2 regions of the Anoxybacillus sp. EFIL genome follow, and region 2 is predicted to be linked to the other one. Evidence: a T-box and tRNA genes for the amino acid it is inferred to sense, from the RefSeq annotation. Region 2 holds a T-box; the other holds one or more tRNA genes.

Region 1 (4,213 bases), on a different contig from region 2:
ATGCATTCCAGTCTGGAATTAACTTTGCAACTTCAGCTGGATCTGTTGGAAGTCCTGCTGCTTCAAACACGTCAGCACGATAAAACATAGCTGTTGGACCAATATCTGTCGGAAGACCAAATAAGAAGCTTCCATCAGCGCTTTCACCGATGCGCCATTTCCAATCTAAATACTTATCCTTAATGTTTTTTGCACCAAAATCGTATAAGTTATAAAAACGATCTTGTGCCTCACGATAACGTTCAATATTGTTTACTTCAATCATCGCGATGTCCGGTGCGCCACTTCCTGCTGATAACGCTGTAAATAATGCGTTATGATGATCGTCAAACTGCGTTGATTGAATTTTAATTTCAACATTTGGATGATCTTTCATATATTCTTCAGCTAGTTTTTCATAACCAGTGCTTCCGAATACCCACATGTTCAACTTGACTTTTTCACTTGAACCTTTATCTTTTGATTCGTTCTCACTTTGAGATTGATTGCTGCACGCTGTCGCGAACATAAAGACAACTGCTAACAACAACATGAGAGCTCGTTTCTTCATCATTCTTTCCCCCTCGCTTTTTCACAATATGTGTTCATACCGTTTACACCTTTCATTTGCCCATTTGCTTGTTTCACGTTATAATTCCTTTAGTTTTCTTCGTAGTAGCGGCCAATCCCCGACACTTCCCGCTATGACGAAGAAAACTTCTTCCCTTCCCCCATCACCTCCTTTATTTGTCATTGTCTACTTGCAATCCGTTGTTTATAATCGTTTCCTTGTACCATAATGCACTCTTTTTCGGGATGCGCTCTAGCGTTTCATAATCCACGTATACAATCCCAAAGCGCTTATCATATCCAAATGCCCACTCAAAATTATCGAACAGCGACCATACATAATATCCTTTTAAATTGACGCCTTGTTCAATCGCGCGGTGGCAAGCGATTAAATGCTCCCGTATATAAGCAACTCGCTCATCATCTTCTACTTCACCTTGTTCGTTGACGCGATCTTTGTATGCAGCACCGTTTTCGGTAATGTATAATGGAATATCGCCATAATCTTTTTTCAATCGCACCATTAAATCAAACAAACCGTTTGGATTCACTTCCCAATTCATATCCGTCACAGGTCTTCCTGTGCTCACATGTTCAAATACGATCGGTTCACGGTCACCTGTTTTCCAATCTTTTAATGTTGCTGTTGAATAATAGTTAAATCCGAAAAAGTCGATCGGTTGCTGAATCGTTTGTAAATCTCCCTCTTTGTAAACGTCTGGTAAATAATCTTTATACACTTCTAACATATCTGCTGGATATTGTCCCTTAAATACAGGATCTAAAAACCAACGATTCATAAAGCCGTCCCATTTTCGAGCGGCATCAACTGCTTTTTCATCTTTCGGATCGACCGCATATCCAGGTGTCAAATTCAACGTAATACCAATTTCCCCATCTTTCGAACCGATTGCTCGAAACGCTTTTACCGCTTCCCCGTGTGAGAGAAGAACATGATGTGCTGCTTTTAAAAATGATGTAAAGTTTTGAATCCCTGGGGCATGTTCGCCATTCCCATATCCTAAATAGGTGACAACCCACGGCTCATTATGCGTAATCCATTTTTTCACGACATCCCCAAGATTCTCGTAAAGGAAAGCAGCGTATTCTTGGAAGTAGTGAACGATATCACGATTTTCCCAGCCACCTTTCTCTTGAAGAGCTTGTGGCATATCCCAATGATAAATGGTCAACATTGGCTCGATACCGTTCTCTAGCAATTCATGTACAAGACGCTTATAAAAATCTAAACCTTTTTCGTTAAACTTCCCTGGCGTTTCACAATAAAGTCTCGCCCAACTAGTCGAAAATCGATACGCTTTCAAATGAAGCGCTTTCATTAATGCGATGTCTTCAACATAACGATTGTAATGATCAATTGCGATATCGCCATTATCCCCATTCGCTACTTTGCCAGGAATGCGGGAAAAGTGATCCCAGATCGAGTAAATTTTATCTTCTCCAGTCGCTGTTCCTTCAATTTGATACGATGAAGTTGCAGCTCCCCAAATAAAATCTTTCGGAAACTGAAGCATAATTTCGAACCTCCTGCGAAATTTTTCGTAAAAAACAAATCAAAAAAGCGCTTTCTTTCATTTGTTTCGTAACTTAATCATAATAACAATTGACGCATAAGTCAATAAAATCTTTCGCCCTAAACGAAAAATTATAATAAAACATGAAATAAATATATTTCTTCCACGAAAATTTTCGTAAAATATAAAAGCTAAAAGGATGAAAAAGTAAAGCTGGAGCGTCCTGGAGAAAAGAAAAAGTATAAGAAGAAATAAAAAAAGGATCCCTGTGTGCAACAGGAATCCTCAAATATTCAGTGCCGATGGTGGGAGTCGAACCCACACGGGGGGCTACCCCACACGATTTTGAGTCGTGCGCGTCTGCCAGTTCCGCCACATCGGCATGAGGCAATTAAATTGTATCATGCAAACTTGCTTTGTCAAGACTTTTCAGTGCCGAGGGCCGGACTCGAACCGGCACGGTAGTCACCTACCGCAGGATTTTAAGTCCTGTGCGTCTGCCAATTCCGCCACCCCGGCGCATAAAAAAATGGAGGCGGCAACCGGATTCGAACCGGTGGTAAAGGTTTTGCAGACCTCTGCCTTACCACTTGGCTATGCCGCCATAAAACGAAGAGCGGAAGACGGGACTCGAACCCGCGACCCCCACCTTGGCAAGGTGGTGTTCTACCACTGAACTACTTCCGCATATATGGCTGGGGTAGCTGGATTCGAACCAACGCATCACGGAGTCAAAGTCCGTTGCCTTACCGCTTGGCTATACCCCAACGTTTTAAAATGTATATGGGGCGACTAGTGGGAATCGAACCCACGAATGCCAGAGCCACAATCTGGTGCGTTAACCACTTCGCCATAGCCGCCATGTTTTTTTGGCAGGGGCAGTAGGAATCGAACCCACACCGGAGGTTTTGGAGACCTCTGTTCTACCATTAAACTATGCCCCTAAAATGGTGGAGGGGGACGGATTCGAACCGCCGAACCCAAAGGGAGCGGATTTACAGTCCGCCGCGTTTAGCCACTTCGCTACCCCTCCGCGGATGGTGCCGGCTGCAGGACTTGAACCCGCAACCTACTGATTACAAGTCAGTTGCTCTACCAATTGAGCTAAGCCGGCATAATATGAAGTGCATCAAACTTTTAGATGAAACAAACTAAGCCGACATCATTCAAAATGGTGGCTCGGGACGGAATCGAACCGCCGACACAAGGATTTTCAGTCCTTTGCTCTACCGACTGAGCTACCGAGCCATATAGATAGTAGCTTCATCCTTAAATTATTCAGAAGCACAACGTCCTTCGTCCCGCTCTCAGTTTGCTTACTCAAGATGTGGCTCGAGCGGTACGCTGTAGCCTTGCCAAAGAAGTCGATTCAAACGTGCTCTACCGACTGAGCTACCGAGCCATACATGGCGGTCCCGACGGGACTCGAACCCGCGATCTCCTGCGTGACAGGCAGGCATGTTAACCACTACACTACGGGACCAATATTGGTTGCGGGGGCAGGATTTGAACCTGCGACCTTCGGGTTATGAGCCCGACGAGCTACCTGGCTGCTCCACCCCGCGATAATAACATATGGTGGAGGATGACGGGATCGAACCGCCGACCCCTTGCTTGTAAGGCAAGTGCTCTCCCAGCTGAGCTAATCCTCCAAAAGATGACCCGTACGGGATTCGAACCCGTGTTACCGCCGTGAAAGGGCGGTGTCTTAACCACTTGACCAACGGGCCATATATCATTTCCTAAGTGGCTGGCGGAGAGCAAGGGATTCGAACCCTTGAGACGCTCATCACGTCTACACGATTTCCAATCGTGCTCCTTCGACCACTCGGACAGCTCTCCGTAAATGGCTCCGCAGGTAGGATTCGAACCTACGACCGCTCGGTTAACAGCCGAGTGCTCTACCACTGAGCTACTGCGGAATAATAACAAAAGTGATTCATTCATCATCTTGCCCGGCAACGTCCTACTCTCGCAGGCGGTGTCCCGCCAACTACCATCGGCGCTGGAGAGCTTAACTTCCGTGTTCGGTATGGGAACGGGTGTGACCTCTCCGCCATCGTCACCGAGCAATAATGCTTTAGACAAATGTTATTATAACGGAATATTTTTTGTTGTCAAGCATTTTT
Region 2 (14,213 bases):
CTCTGAATTGCCTGCAGAAATTAACGAAGCATTAATCGTCGAGTTCTACTCACGTTAATAAAAAATCCTCTCTGCCGAAGCAGAGAGGATTTTTTATGCATAACGGATTAAATAATATTTTTTCTTGCCGCGGCGAATAATCGTAAAGCGACCTTCGATGCGATTTTCTTCTGTCATGATTTTATTTACGTCTTGCATGCGCTCGCCGTTCACGTAAATCGCTCCATTCGCTACGTCCTCGCGCGCTTGACGTTTCGATGGACAAATGCCACTCGCTACGAGCAAATCAACAAGCGCCACTTCCTTTTCATGACATACATACGATGGTACATCTTTAAAACCTTGTTCAATCTCATTTGCTGTTAATTTTTCTACTTCTCCGCTAAAGAGTGCTTCAGAAATGTTCATCGCCTGTTGCAACGCTTCTTCCCCATGAACGAGACGCGTCATCTCCGCAGCTAATGCTTTTTGTGCTGCCCGTTTTTCCGGCGCTTCAGCTGTTTGTTTTTCTAATTCCATAATTTCTTCGTGCGATAAAAACGTAAAGTATTTCAAATATTTTACAACATCACGGTCATCTGTATTAATCCAAAATTGGTAAAACTCATATGGGGACGTTTTGTCAGCATCAAGCCATACCGCTCCACCTTCTGTTTTACCAAACTTCGTTCCGTCTGCTTTTGTTACGAGCGGAACAGTTAATCCAAACACTTTTGCATCTTCTTCTGTTTTTCGGATTAGTTCTAGCCCAGCCGTAATGTTCCCCCACTGGTCACTTCCACCAACTTGCAACTTGCAGTTATACATTTCATACAGTTTCAAAAAGTCGTATGCCTGCAAAATCATATAACTAAACTCTGTAAAAGAAATTCCTGTTTCTAATCGCGACTGTACAGATTCTTTCGCAAGCATGTAGTTAATTCCAAAGTTTTTCCCGACATCACGCAAAAATGTAATAACATCAAGCGAACCGATCCATTCGTAGTTATTTGCGATAATCGCCGGATTGTTTTCATTGTCAAAATCTAAAAAGCGGCTTAACTGTTGTTTAATCCGCTCACTGTAATGAGCGACCGTTTCTTTTTCATTTAATTTTCGCTCTGCTTTTTTTCCACTCGGATCTCCAATCAATCCTGTTGCCCCACCGACGAGCGCAATCGGCTGGTGACCAGCTTGTTGGAAGCGACGTAACATTAAAATCGGAAGCAAATGACCGATATGCAAACTATCTGCCGTTGGATCAAAACCGCAATATACTTTTACACTTTCTTCTGCTAGCAATGCTTTGAGTCCATCCTCATCTGTCATTTGATTAATTAAACCGCGAAATTGTAAATCTTGAAGCAAATCCATTTGAACCACCCTTTCCGTTTGTTATGGAAACAAAAAAACCCGTCCTTCATATGAAGGGACGAGTTTCATCGCGGTACCACCCTACTTAGAGAACATATATGTCCTCTCGCTTCATTGATATAACGGCTTATACCGTCTTTTGCTACTTTCGCACAAGCTGTTCGCAAAAGATGCTCACGGAGGTAATTCATGCTTACCTGTACGCTAGTTCGCACCAACCACTAGCTCTCTGTCAGCAGGGAGATAAGCACTACTCGTTCCGCTCATCGCTCGATTATTCACATGTCAATATACCCTCTTTTATCATAAAACATCAACTGTTGTCAAGATCTTCAAACAAATTTAGACATTTTCCGATACGGAAAGACAAATTATGATATAATGATGAAAATACAATTCGGATGGGAGGTCACTATGTCAGAAAAACAAGTCCGATTTTCATGGCAAAAACTATGGCGCCATTTCACGATTACATACGAAGTCATTTGGAATGTATGTTTAATTATATTGATCGCATGTTTATGCGCGTTCAGTTTTGCCTTCGGTGTCGGTGCGGGATATTTCGCCTCGCTTGTGAAAGATGCTAAGCCGATTCCTTACAAAGAAATGAAAAAAGATATTTATAACTATGAAGAAACAACCCATATTTATTTTGCCAATCGTGAATATCTTGGCTATTTCCGTTCAGATTTAGAACGCGATGAAGTCAAACTTTCACAAGTTTCCCCTTACTTCATTCAAGCGGTCATCGCTACAGAAGATGAACATTTTTATGAACATAAAGGGGTTGTACCAAAAGCCATTATACGTGCCATCTTCCAAGAAGCGACAAACTCCTCGACGCGTAGCGGAGGGAGTACATTAACACAGCAGCTTGTAAAAAATCAAATTTTAACAAGTGAAGTGTCATTTGAGCGAAAAGCAAAAGAAGTGTTGCTCGCTTTACGGCTTGAGAAGTTTTTTTCTAAAGATGAAATTTTAGAAGCGTACATTAACGTTGTACCTTTCGGGAGAAACGCATCTGGGCGAAATATTGCCGGCGTCCAAGCCGCCGCAAAGGGTGTTTTCGGCATCGATGCAAAACAATTAACATTACCGCAAGCGGCTTTTTTAGCAGGGCTACCACAAAGTCCGTTTCGCTATACACCGTTCACTAGCGAAGGCGAGTTAAAAAGCGATTTATCTCCCGCGCTAAATCGGATGAAAACGGTATTAACGCGCATGAAAAAAGCTGGATACATTTCAGAAGAGCAATATAAAGACGCACTAGCATACGACGTTACGAAAGATTTTGTTTCTTCCTTGCCATCCCCAGTGGAAAAATATCCATGGCTGACGTTTGAAATCGAACGTCGTGCGAAAGATATTTTTATTGATTTACTAGCAAAAAAAGATGGATACGATCGGCAAGATGTGCGCTCAAACGACCAGTTATATAAAGAATATGCGGAAAAAGCAGAAAAGCAATTACGTCAAAACGGCTATACGATTTACACAACGATCGATAAAGACATATATGAACGAATGAAAGCGATTGTTGAAAAATATCCGTACTTCGGAAGCGATACAGTTGTTCGAAAAAGAGACGAAAAAACGGAACAAATCATTTCCGTCCGTCAGCCGGTAGAAGTCGGGGCGATTTTGATCGAAAACAAAACCGGACGCATCATTAGCTTTGTCGGTGGACGAGATTATAAACGGGAACAACTGAATCACGCAACTCAAGCATACCGTTCGAACGGTTCAACGATGAAGCCGCTTCTCGTTTATGCACCAGCGATGGAAATGGGCATTATTCAACCGGGATCTGTCATTCCAGATATTGATTTAGAAATTCCAACGCAACAAGGTCCATATCGCCCCAAAAATGCGGATGGTAAAACACACGGCTTAACATCTGTTCGTCACGCGCTAAAAAAATCGTATAACATTCCTGCCATTCGCACGTATGCTCGCATCATCGATCAACGACCCATTTCATATTTAGAAAAAATGGGCTTCACAAGCTTAACGACGGGAGACGGATATAATTTATCTCTTGCGCTCGGTGGGCTAACAAAAGGGGTAACGATTGAAGAAAACGTCAATGCATACGCAACGTTTGCAAATGGTGGGAAATTCATCGACGCGTATTTAATTGAAAAAATTGTTGATAAAAATGGGAACGTTGTATATGAACACGAGCCAAAACCAATCGAAGTGTTTTCACCTCAAACAGCGTATTTAACAATCGATATGATGCGCGACGTCATTCGCTCAGGTACAGCTTCTTTTTTAAATGGCAAGTTAAAATTTTCAGCAGATTGGGCGGGAAAAACAGGGACGAGTCAAAACACAAAGGACGCTTGGTTTGTCGCGACAAATCCGAATGTCACGTTAGGCACTTGGATGGGATACGATACACCAAAACCGCTTGAGAAAAGCTATAAAGGGCTATCATATTCCCAAAGAAACTTATTGCTATGGGCGCAACTGATGAATGGGGCGTACGATATTCGCCCAGAACTAATCGCTCCGAAAGAACGATTCCATATGCCTGGAGGAATTGTTCAACGCTCATATTGTGCAATTTCTGGATTGCTCCCATCAGAAACATGTAAACGATTCGGACTGATCGAAAGCGATTTATTCAATACGGCATTTGTGCCGAAAACAGAAGATACGTATTTGATTAGCGGAGCTTTCGTTGAATTAAATGGAGAGCGATATGCCTCTTTACCGACAACACCGAAAGAATTTACAAAAGAAGGCGTAATGATTGACGCTTCGTTACTTGAACAGTGGGGCATTCAGCATATAAAAGATTTGAGCAAATTACTCCCGCAAAACGATAAATGGAAACATGTATTTGTGGCAAAAACGCTTCAAGAAAACGGGAAAAAACCGGATCCACTAGCTGCGCAACAAAAAGGAACGGCACTCGTTTGGAACGAACATCATGAACAAGACGTCATTGGTTATCGAGTATATTATGCGGCATCCGAAACAGCTACGTTTCAAGTTATCGCAACAATACGTAAAGGCGAACAAAAAAACATACCGTTAAAACAAGGAATATATTACGTGACGGCTGTTGATATTGCTGGATTGGAATCGAATCCATCTAATATCATTCGCATGTTGCCTGCTATACAACCTGAGCAACCAACAAATGAGCAACCAGCAGAAGAACAGCCATCAACAAACTAAAAAATCGGGCCATGCCCGATTTTTTAGTCTTCCATTGTTGATAAATCGCCTGTCGGTAAGTTTAGTTCCCAAGCTTTCAAAACGCGGCGCATAATTTTTCCACTTCTCGTTTTTGGTAACTTATCACGAAACTCGATTTCACGTGGTGCGGCATGCGCAGCTAAACCTTTTTTCACAAAGTTACGAATATCTTCTTTTAATTCTTCTGATGGCTCGTACCCTTCGCGAAGAGCAACAAACGCTTTAATAATTTCACCGCGCACCGGATCTGGCTTTCCGATGACACCTGCCTCTGCAACTGCAGGATGTTCAACGAGTTTGCTTTCCACCTCGAACGGACCAACACGTTCTCCCGCTGTCATGATGACATCATCAATTCGTCCTTGGAACCAGAAATATCCATCTTCATCCATATATGCCGAATCGCCAGATACATACCAATCACCCGGTAAGAAGTACGACTCATATTTTTGTGGATTGTTCCAAATCGCGCGCATCATCGAAGGCCAACCTTTTTTAATCGCCAAATTGCCCATGCGATATGGCGGTAACTCATTTCCTTGATCGTCAACGATTGCAGCTTTTACTCCCGGAATTGGTTTCCCCATCGATCCCGGTTTAATTTCCATACACGGATAGTTACAAATGAGTTGTGCCCCTGTTTCTGTCATCCACCATGTATCATGAATACGGCGATTGAACACTTTCATTCCCCAACGGACGACTTCTGGGTTTAAAGGTTCCCCAACGCTTAAAATATGGCGAAGTGAGCTTAAATTAAACTTTTTCACTAATTCATCGCCAGCCCCCATCAACATGCGGAAAGCTGTCGGTGCACTATACCATACCGTCACGCCATAATCTTCGATCGTTTTATACCACGCTTCAGGATTAAAGCGGCCACCTACAATGACGTTTGAAGCCCCACAAAGCCATGGACCGAAAATGCCGTACGATGTTCCTGTCACCCAGCCTGGATCAGCCGTGCACCAATACACATCATCTTCTTTTAAATCTAATACCCATTTTGCCGTTTGATAATGTTGAATCATCGCGTTATGCACATGCAGTACGCCTTTTGGTTTTCCTGTTGAACCAGATGTATAATGTAAAATGAGTCCATCCTCGCGTCCGACCCATTCAATCTGAAAATGTTTGCTTGCTGCGTTCATCCGTTTTTTCAAGTCAAAAAACGGTCCTTCTTCTTTAATGTCATCTCCAACTAAAAATACGTACTTTAATGCTGGTAGCTCATTGACAGGTACACGTGGTAAAAGCTCAGGTGTCGTAATAATGACTTTCGCCTCGCTATCTTCTAAACGGTCACGTACTGCCCCTTCCATAAACGCTTCAAAAAGAGGTCCGACGATTGCGCCAAGCTTAATCGCTCCAAGCACAGAAAAGTACAGTTCAGGCGAACGAGGCATAAAAATGAAGACGCGATCACCTTTTTCTACATCGGCCACTTCTTTTAACACGTTGGCTACTTTGTTTGAAAACTCCTTCATTTCTTTAAATGTGTACTTTTCTTCTCTTGTCGCGTCACGATAATAAAGAGCCACTTTGTTTTTTCGGAACGTTTCTACATGACGGTCAATCGCTTCGTACGCCATGTTTACTTTTCCTGTTTCATACCACGAAAAATGCTTTTCTGCTTCAGACCAGTCAAACGTTTTATACGTTTCTTCGTAGTTTTTCAAGTTGAAATCCCCTTGAATGACTGGTAGCGTTTCCACCTTAATCATCCCAAACTCCCCCTTGTTTGAAAGTGTTTACATTCGTATTATATTATACTATAAACAATTTCTCAATTTTTAAAAAATTTTCATTAATGTTTATTATGAAAACGATTTAATTTTTATTTTTTTATGTATAATTGAAGTGAGATTATTTCAGTAGGCGGTGGGGCAATGGAGCATAAAAAAACATATAACGCAAAACAATTAAAAACACCGAAAGGAACGTTAATTATTGAAGGGCCGATTTCCCCAGAAAAGTTGGCTAGCTATGAATTTCATCATGATTTAACAGCGTTTCGGCAACCGCACCAACAACATCAAGCGCTCATTGAAATTGCAGGCCTTCCTGAAGGGCGAATTATTATTGCCCGCCACGGTCACACGATCGTTGGCTACGTCACCTTTTTATATCCTGACCCCCTTGAAAGATGGTCACAAGGGAAGATGGAAAATTTAATTGAGCTCGGGGCAATCGAAGTCATTCCAGACTTTCGAGGGTGTGGTGTCGGGAAAAATTTATTGAAAGTGGCTATGATGGACGATGCGATGGAAGATTACATCATTATTACGACCGAATACTATTGGCATTGGGATTTAAAACGAACTGGTTTGAACGTATGGGAATATCGAAAAGTAATGGAGAAAATGATGAACGCGGGCGGACTTGTCTGGTATGCAACGGACGACCCTGAAATTTGTTCACATCCGGCTAACTGCTTAATGGCGCGTATTGGGAAGCGCGTCGATCAACAATCAATTCAAAAGTTTGATCAACTTCGCTTTATGAACCGCTTTATGTATTAAAACAAAGGGGATGGGGAAATGATTGTCGAACAAATGATGAAAACGGATGTCATCGCATTAAAGCCGTCAAATACAATTGCCGATGCGCTAAGCATTGTGAAGCAAAAAAACATTCGTCACTTACCAATTGTTGATGATGAATATCATGTCATTGGAATCGTCACCGATCGTGATTTACGCGATGCAAGTCCATCGATTTTCCATGCCAATGAGCATCTAGAAGATTTACAAAAGCCGTTAAGCACCATTATGAAAACAAACGTCATTACAGGTCACCCGCTTGATTTTGTCGAAGAAGTGGCGGCTTTATTTTACGAACATCGCATCAGCTGCATGCCAATCGTCAAAGAAAATAAACTTGTCGGCATTATTACAGAGAGCGATTTGTTATATACGCTCGTACAATTAACAGGGGCTCATCAGCCCGGTTCGCAAATTGAAATTAAAGTGCCGAACCGAACGGGGATGTTAAGTGAAGTCACTTCCATGTTTCAAAAAAGAAACATTAATATTTCAAGTGTTCTCGTATATCCTGATCAAGATGAAAAGTATAAAGTGCTCGTGTTTCGTATTCAAACAATGAACCCGATGGCGATTATTGAAGATTTAAAAGCGCAAGGATACGACGTATTGTGGCCAAACTTGCCGGGGGTTTCATCATGAGCAAAAATAGCGTATTCATTTATTCCGATGCGTTTCAAACGTATAAATTCCATGATCGCCATCCGTTCAACCAATTGCGCGTCAAACTAACGTATGACTTATTACAAACGGTTGGTGCGCTCCACGATTCACAAATTGTAGCACCGCGTCTTGCCACAGATGAAGAACTAGCTCTTGTTCACGATATGGATTATATTGAAGCAGTAAAAAAAGCGGGGAAAGGACTACTTTCAGAAGAAATTGCAATCAATTATGGCTTAGGAACGGAAGATACACCTATTTTTCCAAACATGCATGAAGCGAGCGCCCTTCTTGTTGGGGGAACATTAACAGCCGTTGATTACGTGCTTTCTGGAAAAGCTGAGCATGCGCTCAGTTTAGGCGGAGGGCTTCATCATGGATTCCGCGGCAAAGCATCCGGATTTTGCATTTATAATGACAGTTCTGTCGCCATTAAATATATGCAAGAAAAATACGGTGTCCGCGTCTTATACGTCGACACAGATGCCCATCATGGTGATGGGGTACAATGGACGTTTTATGACGACCCAAATGTTTGCACATTTTCCATTCACGAAACAGGACGTTACTTATTCCCTGGTACAGGAAATGTGAATGAACGTGGACAAGGGAAAGGATATGGCTACTCATTTAACATTCCTGTCGACGCATTTACAGAAGATGAGTCTTGGCTAGCAGCATATAAGGACGCACTCATGGAAATCGCCGACTTCTTTCGGCCTGACGTCATTTTAACCCAAAACGGTGTGGATGCTCACTATTACGATCCGTTAACTCATTTATGTGCGACGATGCGCATTTATCGTGAAATTCCAAAACTCGCACATCAAATTGCTCATCAATATTGCAACGGTCGTTGGATTGCAGTCGGTGGCGGAGGATACGACATTTGGCGCGTTGTTCCGCGTGCATGGGCGCTATTATGGCTTGAAATGACAGAACAATCCGATATTTCTGGGCCTTTACCGAAAGAATGGATTGCTCGCTGGCAACAACACTCCCCTGTTTCTTTACCGCTCGAGTGGGATGACCCGGACGACTTATATCCACCCATTCCGAGAAAGGCAGAAATTACAGAAAAAAATGCCCAAACTGTCATGAAAGCACTTCAACCAATTCGAAGCAATAAGCAACGATTAAATTTATAAAAAAAAAATCATAAAGAGGCTTCTGCCTCTTTATGATTTTGTCGAATCGCGATATTCAATTCGATGTGGTAATACAACAATGTGATTGTCCACATGTTCTTTGTTCATATATTTTGTTAATAAACGCATCGCCACCGCACCGATATCGTACATTGGCTGTACGACTGTCGTCAGCTTCGGGCGAACCATTGTCGCTAAACGAGTGTTATCAAAACCGACTACTTCTAATTCATCTGGAATGCGCACACCGCGGTCTTGTGCTCCATGAATGACACCGAGCGCCATTTCATCTGTCCCAACAAAAACCGCTGTTGGTCGCTGGGCAAGTTCGGCTAGTTTTTCATACGCTTCCATTCCTGAATCATACGTGTAGTCGCCTTCAACAACAAGTTCATCATCATAAGCAATATTCGCTTCTTCTAAAGCGCGGCGATAACCAGCTAATTTTTTCAGTCCGTTAATTGGATCATTTAACGGTCCTGTCACATAAGCAATCCGTTTATGTCCTTTTTCGATTAACATATGTACTGCATCATATGCAGCTTGCTCATAGTCAATATTGACGGACGGAATAATATTGTTTTTTTCAATCGTTGCAGCTAATACAATCGGTACATCTGACTTTTTAAACTGCTCGACATGCTCTTCCGTGACATCGCCACCCATAAATAAAATGCCATCGACTTGTTTCGCAAGCATTGTATTTAATAAATGCAGCTCTTTTTCTTTATTTTGATCTGAATTGCTTAAAATAATGTTATACTTATACATTGTTGCAATATCTTCGATGCCGCGAGCCATTTCCGCAAAGAAAATGCTTGATATATCTGGAATAATGACTCCGACCGTCGTCGTCTTTTTACTTGCCAATCCGCGCGCCACCGCATTTGGACGATATCCGAGTCGCTCAATGACTTCTAATACTTTTTTGCGTGTAGAAGGCTTTACGTTTGGGTTCCCGTTTACTACACGTGAAACGGTCGCCATCGACACGTTTGCTTCTCTTGCTACATCATAAATTGTTACATTCATCACATACACACTCCTTTTCAGCGCTCTATATATCGAAAACTGTCGTACATCGCAATTTTATGTAAAAATATCATACGATAAATGATTACCTAAGTGCAACGTTTTCACAAATAAATTCATAAGAAAAGCTGGCGAACAAATCACCAGCTTCTTCTCGTTATGCTTTTACAAATTGTTTTTGAAATGATTTTAATTCTTCCATAAACTCATTGAATTGGTCAATATCCATCTGTTGTGCGGAATCAGATAACGCCACAGCAGGATCAGGATGCACTTCAGCCATGACGCCATCCGCTCCAATCGCAAGCGCTGCTTTCGCACAAGGTAAAAGTAAATCTCGACGCCCTGTCGAATGTGTCACATCAACAAAGACAGGTAAATGCGTTTCCTTTTTCAAAATCGGCACTGCAGAAATGTCAAGCGTGTTGCGCGTCGCTTTTTCATATGTGCGAATGCCACGTTCACATAAAATGATTTGTCCGTTTCCTTGCGACATAATGTACTCTGCGGCATGAATAAATTCTTCAATCGTTGCAGCTAATCCACGCTTTAACAACACCGGTTTGTTCACTTGCCCAGCCGCTTTCAGCAACTCAAAGTTTTGCATATTGCGCGCCCCGATTTGAATGACATCAATATAGTCAAGCGCTGTTTCAATATCTGCAGGCGTCACAATTTCACTAATAACCGCTAAATCGAATTCATCTGCTACACGTTTTAAAATTTTTAATCCTTCTACTCCAAGACCTTGGAAGTCGTACGGTGATGTGCGTGGTTTATAAGCTCCCCCTCGCAACAATTTTAAACCGTGACGCTTGATTGCTTGTGCGACTTCCGCCACTTGTTCATAGCTTTCAACGGCGCATGGTCCCATGACAAAATATTGATTGCCATCGCCGATTTTTTCCCCTTTCACATCGACAATTGTATTTTCCGGCTTTTTCTTTCTTGATACGAGCAATGCTTTTTTATGATCGTCTTCTTGTAAATCAAGGCCTGCTTTAAAAATTTCTTTAAAAATATGTTTTAACGTCGCCGTATCAAACGGGCCATCGTTATGTTCTAAAATTAAATCCAACATTTTTCTTTCACGAACAGGATCATAAAAATACGTCCCTTGCGCATCTTTAATTTTCCCAATTTCTTGAACAAGACGTCCACGTTCATTAATTAACTTTAACAACTGTAAGTTTAACTCATCAACCTTTGCTCTCAGCTCATCTAATCGTTCGTTACTCATTCATCTCATCCTTTCTTTATATAAGCTAAAAAATGTGGTACATTTCTATATAATTAGAGATTATTATAAACGAAGTGGATAAAGTTGTCACCCCTTTATTTATAAAACGCGTTTAAGCAATAAAGAATTTTTTAATTTTCAAAAAAAGAAGGTGGGAAGCTTGATTTTTGCATTAGATATTGGCACTCGTTCAGTAGTTGGCATTATTTTAAAGGAAACAGACGGACAATATCAAGTTGAAGACATTGTCATCAAAGAACATGAAGAACGGGCAATGCTTGACGGGCAAATTCATGACGTACTTGCTGTTTCAAAAGTCATTATCGATATAAAAAAAACGTTAGAGGAACGTCATGGGCCTCTTACACGTGTATGCGTCGCAGCAGCAGGTCGTTCATTAAAAACAGAAAAAGGAAAAACGACGATTTCAATCAAAGGTAAGCCGCTTTTAACTCATGAAGATGTGATGTATTTAGAACTCGCCGCCGTTCAACAAGCACAAATGACGTTAGCGGAAAAATCATCGAATGAAAAAAGTCATCATTATTACTGCGTCGGTTATTCGGTGACGCGCTATGAAATTGATGGCGAAGAAATCGGTAGCTTAATTGATCAACAAGGAGAGGAAGCGAGCGTTGAAGTCATCGCCACATTTTTACCGAAACTTGTCGTCGAGTCGCTTCTTGCAGCACTGCAACGCGCCCACTTAGAAATGGAGGCGCTAACACTCGAACCGATCGCTGCACTCAATGTACTCATCCCTCCGACGATGCGGCGATTAAATGTTGCGCTTGTAGATATTGGTGCAGGGACGTCCGATATCGCGATTACAGATGGCGGGACAGTCATTGCTTACGGGATGGTACCGATGGCGGGGGATGAAATTACAGAAGCGATTTCTGATGCATATTTACTCGATTTCCCCCTTGCTGAACAGGCGAAACGTGACTTACATACAAAAGAAACGATAACAATTACAGACATTCTCGGTTTTGAAACAGAAGTGCCTCGCGAACAAATGATTGCAACTATTTCTGAGGCGATTGATCGACTTGCTGATGCGATCAGCAAAGAAATTTTACGATTAAATAATCATCAATCGCCGAAAGCAGTGATGCTTGTTGGAGGGGGAAGCTTGACGCCAGAACTCCCAAAGCGGCTCGCTCAAAAGCTCCATCTTCCTGAAAATCGCGTCGCTATTCGCGGCATTGATGCCATTCAAAAGTTGCACATCGATCGGGAAGAAATGAAACATCGTCCAGAGCTCGTCACCCCTATTGGCATTGCAATTGCTGCAAAGCAAACACCGATTCAATACGTAACGGTAGAGGTAAACGGACAATCGATTCGTTTGTTTGATATGAAACAACTAACGATCGGTGATGCGCTATTAGCTGCAGGGATTCAATTACATAAACTATACGGCAAACCCGGATTAGCTTGCGTCGTTACGTTAAACGGAAATACAATTACTATTCCAGGAACACATGGAGAGCCGCCAATCATTATGAAAAATGGTGAGACGGCAACATTCGATACACCTATTAAAAACAGTGACCGTATCGTTGTTGAAAAAGGGAAAGATGGGAAGCAAGCAACCGTTCAACTTCGTGATTTGCTTGAATCATTGCCGACAAAACAAGTGACGATCAATGGGCAACAATATACGATTGAACCGCTTGTGTTGCGAAATGGAGAACCCGCTTCCCTCGATGCTGTTTTATGTGATCGTGACGACATTGTTGTCCATATGCCAGAAACGATGGAACAACTTTTGCAAGCAACAAAAAATGACGATCTCCTTCAACAGCTTGAGCCATTTACGATCACGTTAAATGGAAAAAAAATAAAATTTTCTGAATGGTGCGCAACGATATATCGAAACGGAATGGAATGCCCACGCTACGCACCGTTTGAAGACGGCGATCACATCATCGTTCATCAACAAAATGAACGAACAGTTGCCCAAATAGCTGAAGCAAGACAGCTGAAACTTCATTACTCGCTTCCAATTATATTTAACGGTGAAACATTAACATTAACAAAACAAATTGGTGCGTTTTATCGTAACGGTGAACAGCTTCATGGGAACGATCTCGTTCAACATGGAGATGAGCTTCAATTTAGCGAGCGAAAAATCGAGCCGTTTATTTTTCAAGATATATTTCAATACGTCCAAGTTGATATTCCTCAAGGAGCGTCAACAACATTTACATTACTAAAAAACGGAAAACCAACAACATTTTACGAGACGCTTGCCCCAGGTGATCAACTTGAAATTGTTTGGCAGAAGAAAAAGCAACTATGAGCAGTTCATAGTTGCTTTTTTCTTTTATTTTAAGTTTTCTGGGTTTAATGGTTGTAACTCTGGAAGGACAAAACGTCCATCTTTACGAATAAGTACACCATCAAAATATATTTCACCGCCACCATATTCTGGACGTTGGATCATAACCATATCCCAATGGATGTTCGAATGGTTGCCATTGTACGCTTCATCGTAACATTGACCCGGTGTGAAATGGAAGCTACCGTCGATTTTTTCATCAAATAAAATGTCTTGCATCGGATGTTGAATGTACGGGTTGACTCCGATCGCAAATTCACCGATGTAACGCGCACCTTCGTCTGTATCAAAAATTTGATTAATCCGTTCTGTATCGTTTGCTGTTGCTTCAACAATTTTTCCATCTTTAAATGTTAATTTGACATTTTCAAACGTAAATCCTTGATAAGGTGAAGGCGTATTAAACGAAATAGTACCATTGACCGAGTCGCGAACAGGAGCCGTATACACTTCTCCGTCTGGAATATTCATTTGCCCTGAACATTTTACTGCAGGAATATCTTTAATGGAGAACGTTAAATCTGTGCCTGGCCCTGTAATGCGCACTTGATCCGTTTTATCCATCAGCTCAACAAGCGCATCCATAGCTTTATCCATTTTACCGTAGTCTAAGTTACATACGTTAAAATAAAAATCTTCAAACGCCTCTGTGCTCATTTTCGCGAGCTGCGCCATAG

Evidence for each region. A T-box is a leader RNA that pairs with one kind of tRNA and senses whether it is charged. The one in region 2 lies ahead of tyrS (tyrosine--tRNA ligase), so its partner is inferred to be a tRNA-Tyr.
Region 1: it encodes a tRNA-Tyr, which carries the amino acid that the T-box ahead of tyrS (tyrosine--tRNA ligase) is inferred to sense. The anticodon was not compared.

What each region holds. Positions count from the first base shown of each region.
Region 1 covers NZ_SDLH01000010.1:88,702-92,914, forward strand. The annotation lists gene ES017_RS13455 (ABC transporter substrate-binding protein) at 1-553, opposite strand, end outside; gene ES017_RS13460 (GH1 family beta-glucosidase) at 723-2,084, opposite strand; tRNA gene ES017_RS13465 (tRNA-Leu) at 2,382-2,466, opposite strand; tRNA gene ES017_RS13470 (tRNA-Leu) at 2,518-2,603, opposite strand; tRNA gene ES017_RS13475 (tRNA-Cys) at 2,615-2,688, opposite strand; tRNA gene ES017_RS13480 (tRNA-Gly) at 2,700-2,771, opposite strand; tRNA gene ES017_RS13485 (tRNA-Gln) at 2,777-2,851, opposite strand; tRNA gene ES017_RS13490 (tRNA-His) at 2,869-2,944, opposite strand; tRNA gene ES017_RS13495 (tRNA-Trp) at 2,955-3,028, opposite strand; tRNA gene ES017_RS13500 (tRNA-Tyr) at 3,033-3,117, opposite strand; tRNA gene ES017_RS13505 (tRNA-Thr) at 3,123-3,198, opposite strand; tRNA gene ES017_RS13510 (tRNA-Phe) at 3,257-3,332, opposite strand; tRNA gene ES017_RS13515 (tRNA-Asp) at 3,492-3,567, opposite strand; tRNA gene ES017_RS13520 (tRNA-Met) at 3,573-3,649, opposite strand; tRNA gene ES017_RS13525 (tRNA-Val) at 3,661-3,736, opposite strand; tRNA gene ES017_RS13530 (tRNA-Glu) at 3,743-3,814, opposite strand; tRNA gene ES017_RS13535 (tRNA-Ser) at 3,836-3,926, opposite strand; tRNA gene ES017_RS13540 (tRNA-Asn) at 3,932-4,006, opposite strand; rRNA gene rrf (5S ribosomal RNA) at 4,038-4,154, opposite strand.
Region 2 covers NZ_SDLH01000002.1:83,151-97,363, reverse strand. The annotation lists gene rpsD (30S ribosomal protein S4) at 1-58, shown strand, start outside; gene tyrS (tyrosine--tRNA ligase) at 94-1,353, opposite strand; T-box leader at 1,405-1,629, opposite strand; gene ES017_RS03595 (transglycosylase domain-containing protein) at 1,768-4,542, shown strand; gene acsA (acetate--CoA ligase) at 4,566-6,284, opposite strand; gene ES017_RS03585 (GNAT family N-acetyltransferase) at 6,453-7,085, shown strand; gene ES017_RS03580 (acetoin utilization AcuB family protein) at 7,104-7,748, shown strand; gene ES017_RS03575 (acetoin utilization protein AcuC) at 7,745-8,917, shown strand; gene ccpA (catabolite control protein A) at 8,948-9,949, opposite strand; gene ES017_RS03565 (bifunctional 3-deoxy-7-phosphoheptulonate synthase/chorismate mutase) at 10,107-11,189, opposite strand; gene ES017_RS03560 (cell division protein FtsA) at 11,341-13,497, shown strand; gene ES017_RS03555 (aminopeptidase) at 13,522-14,213, opposite strand, start outside.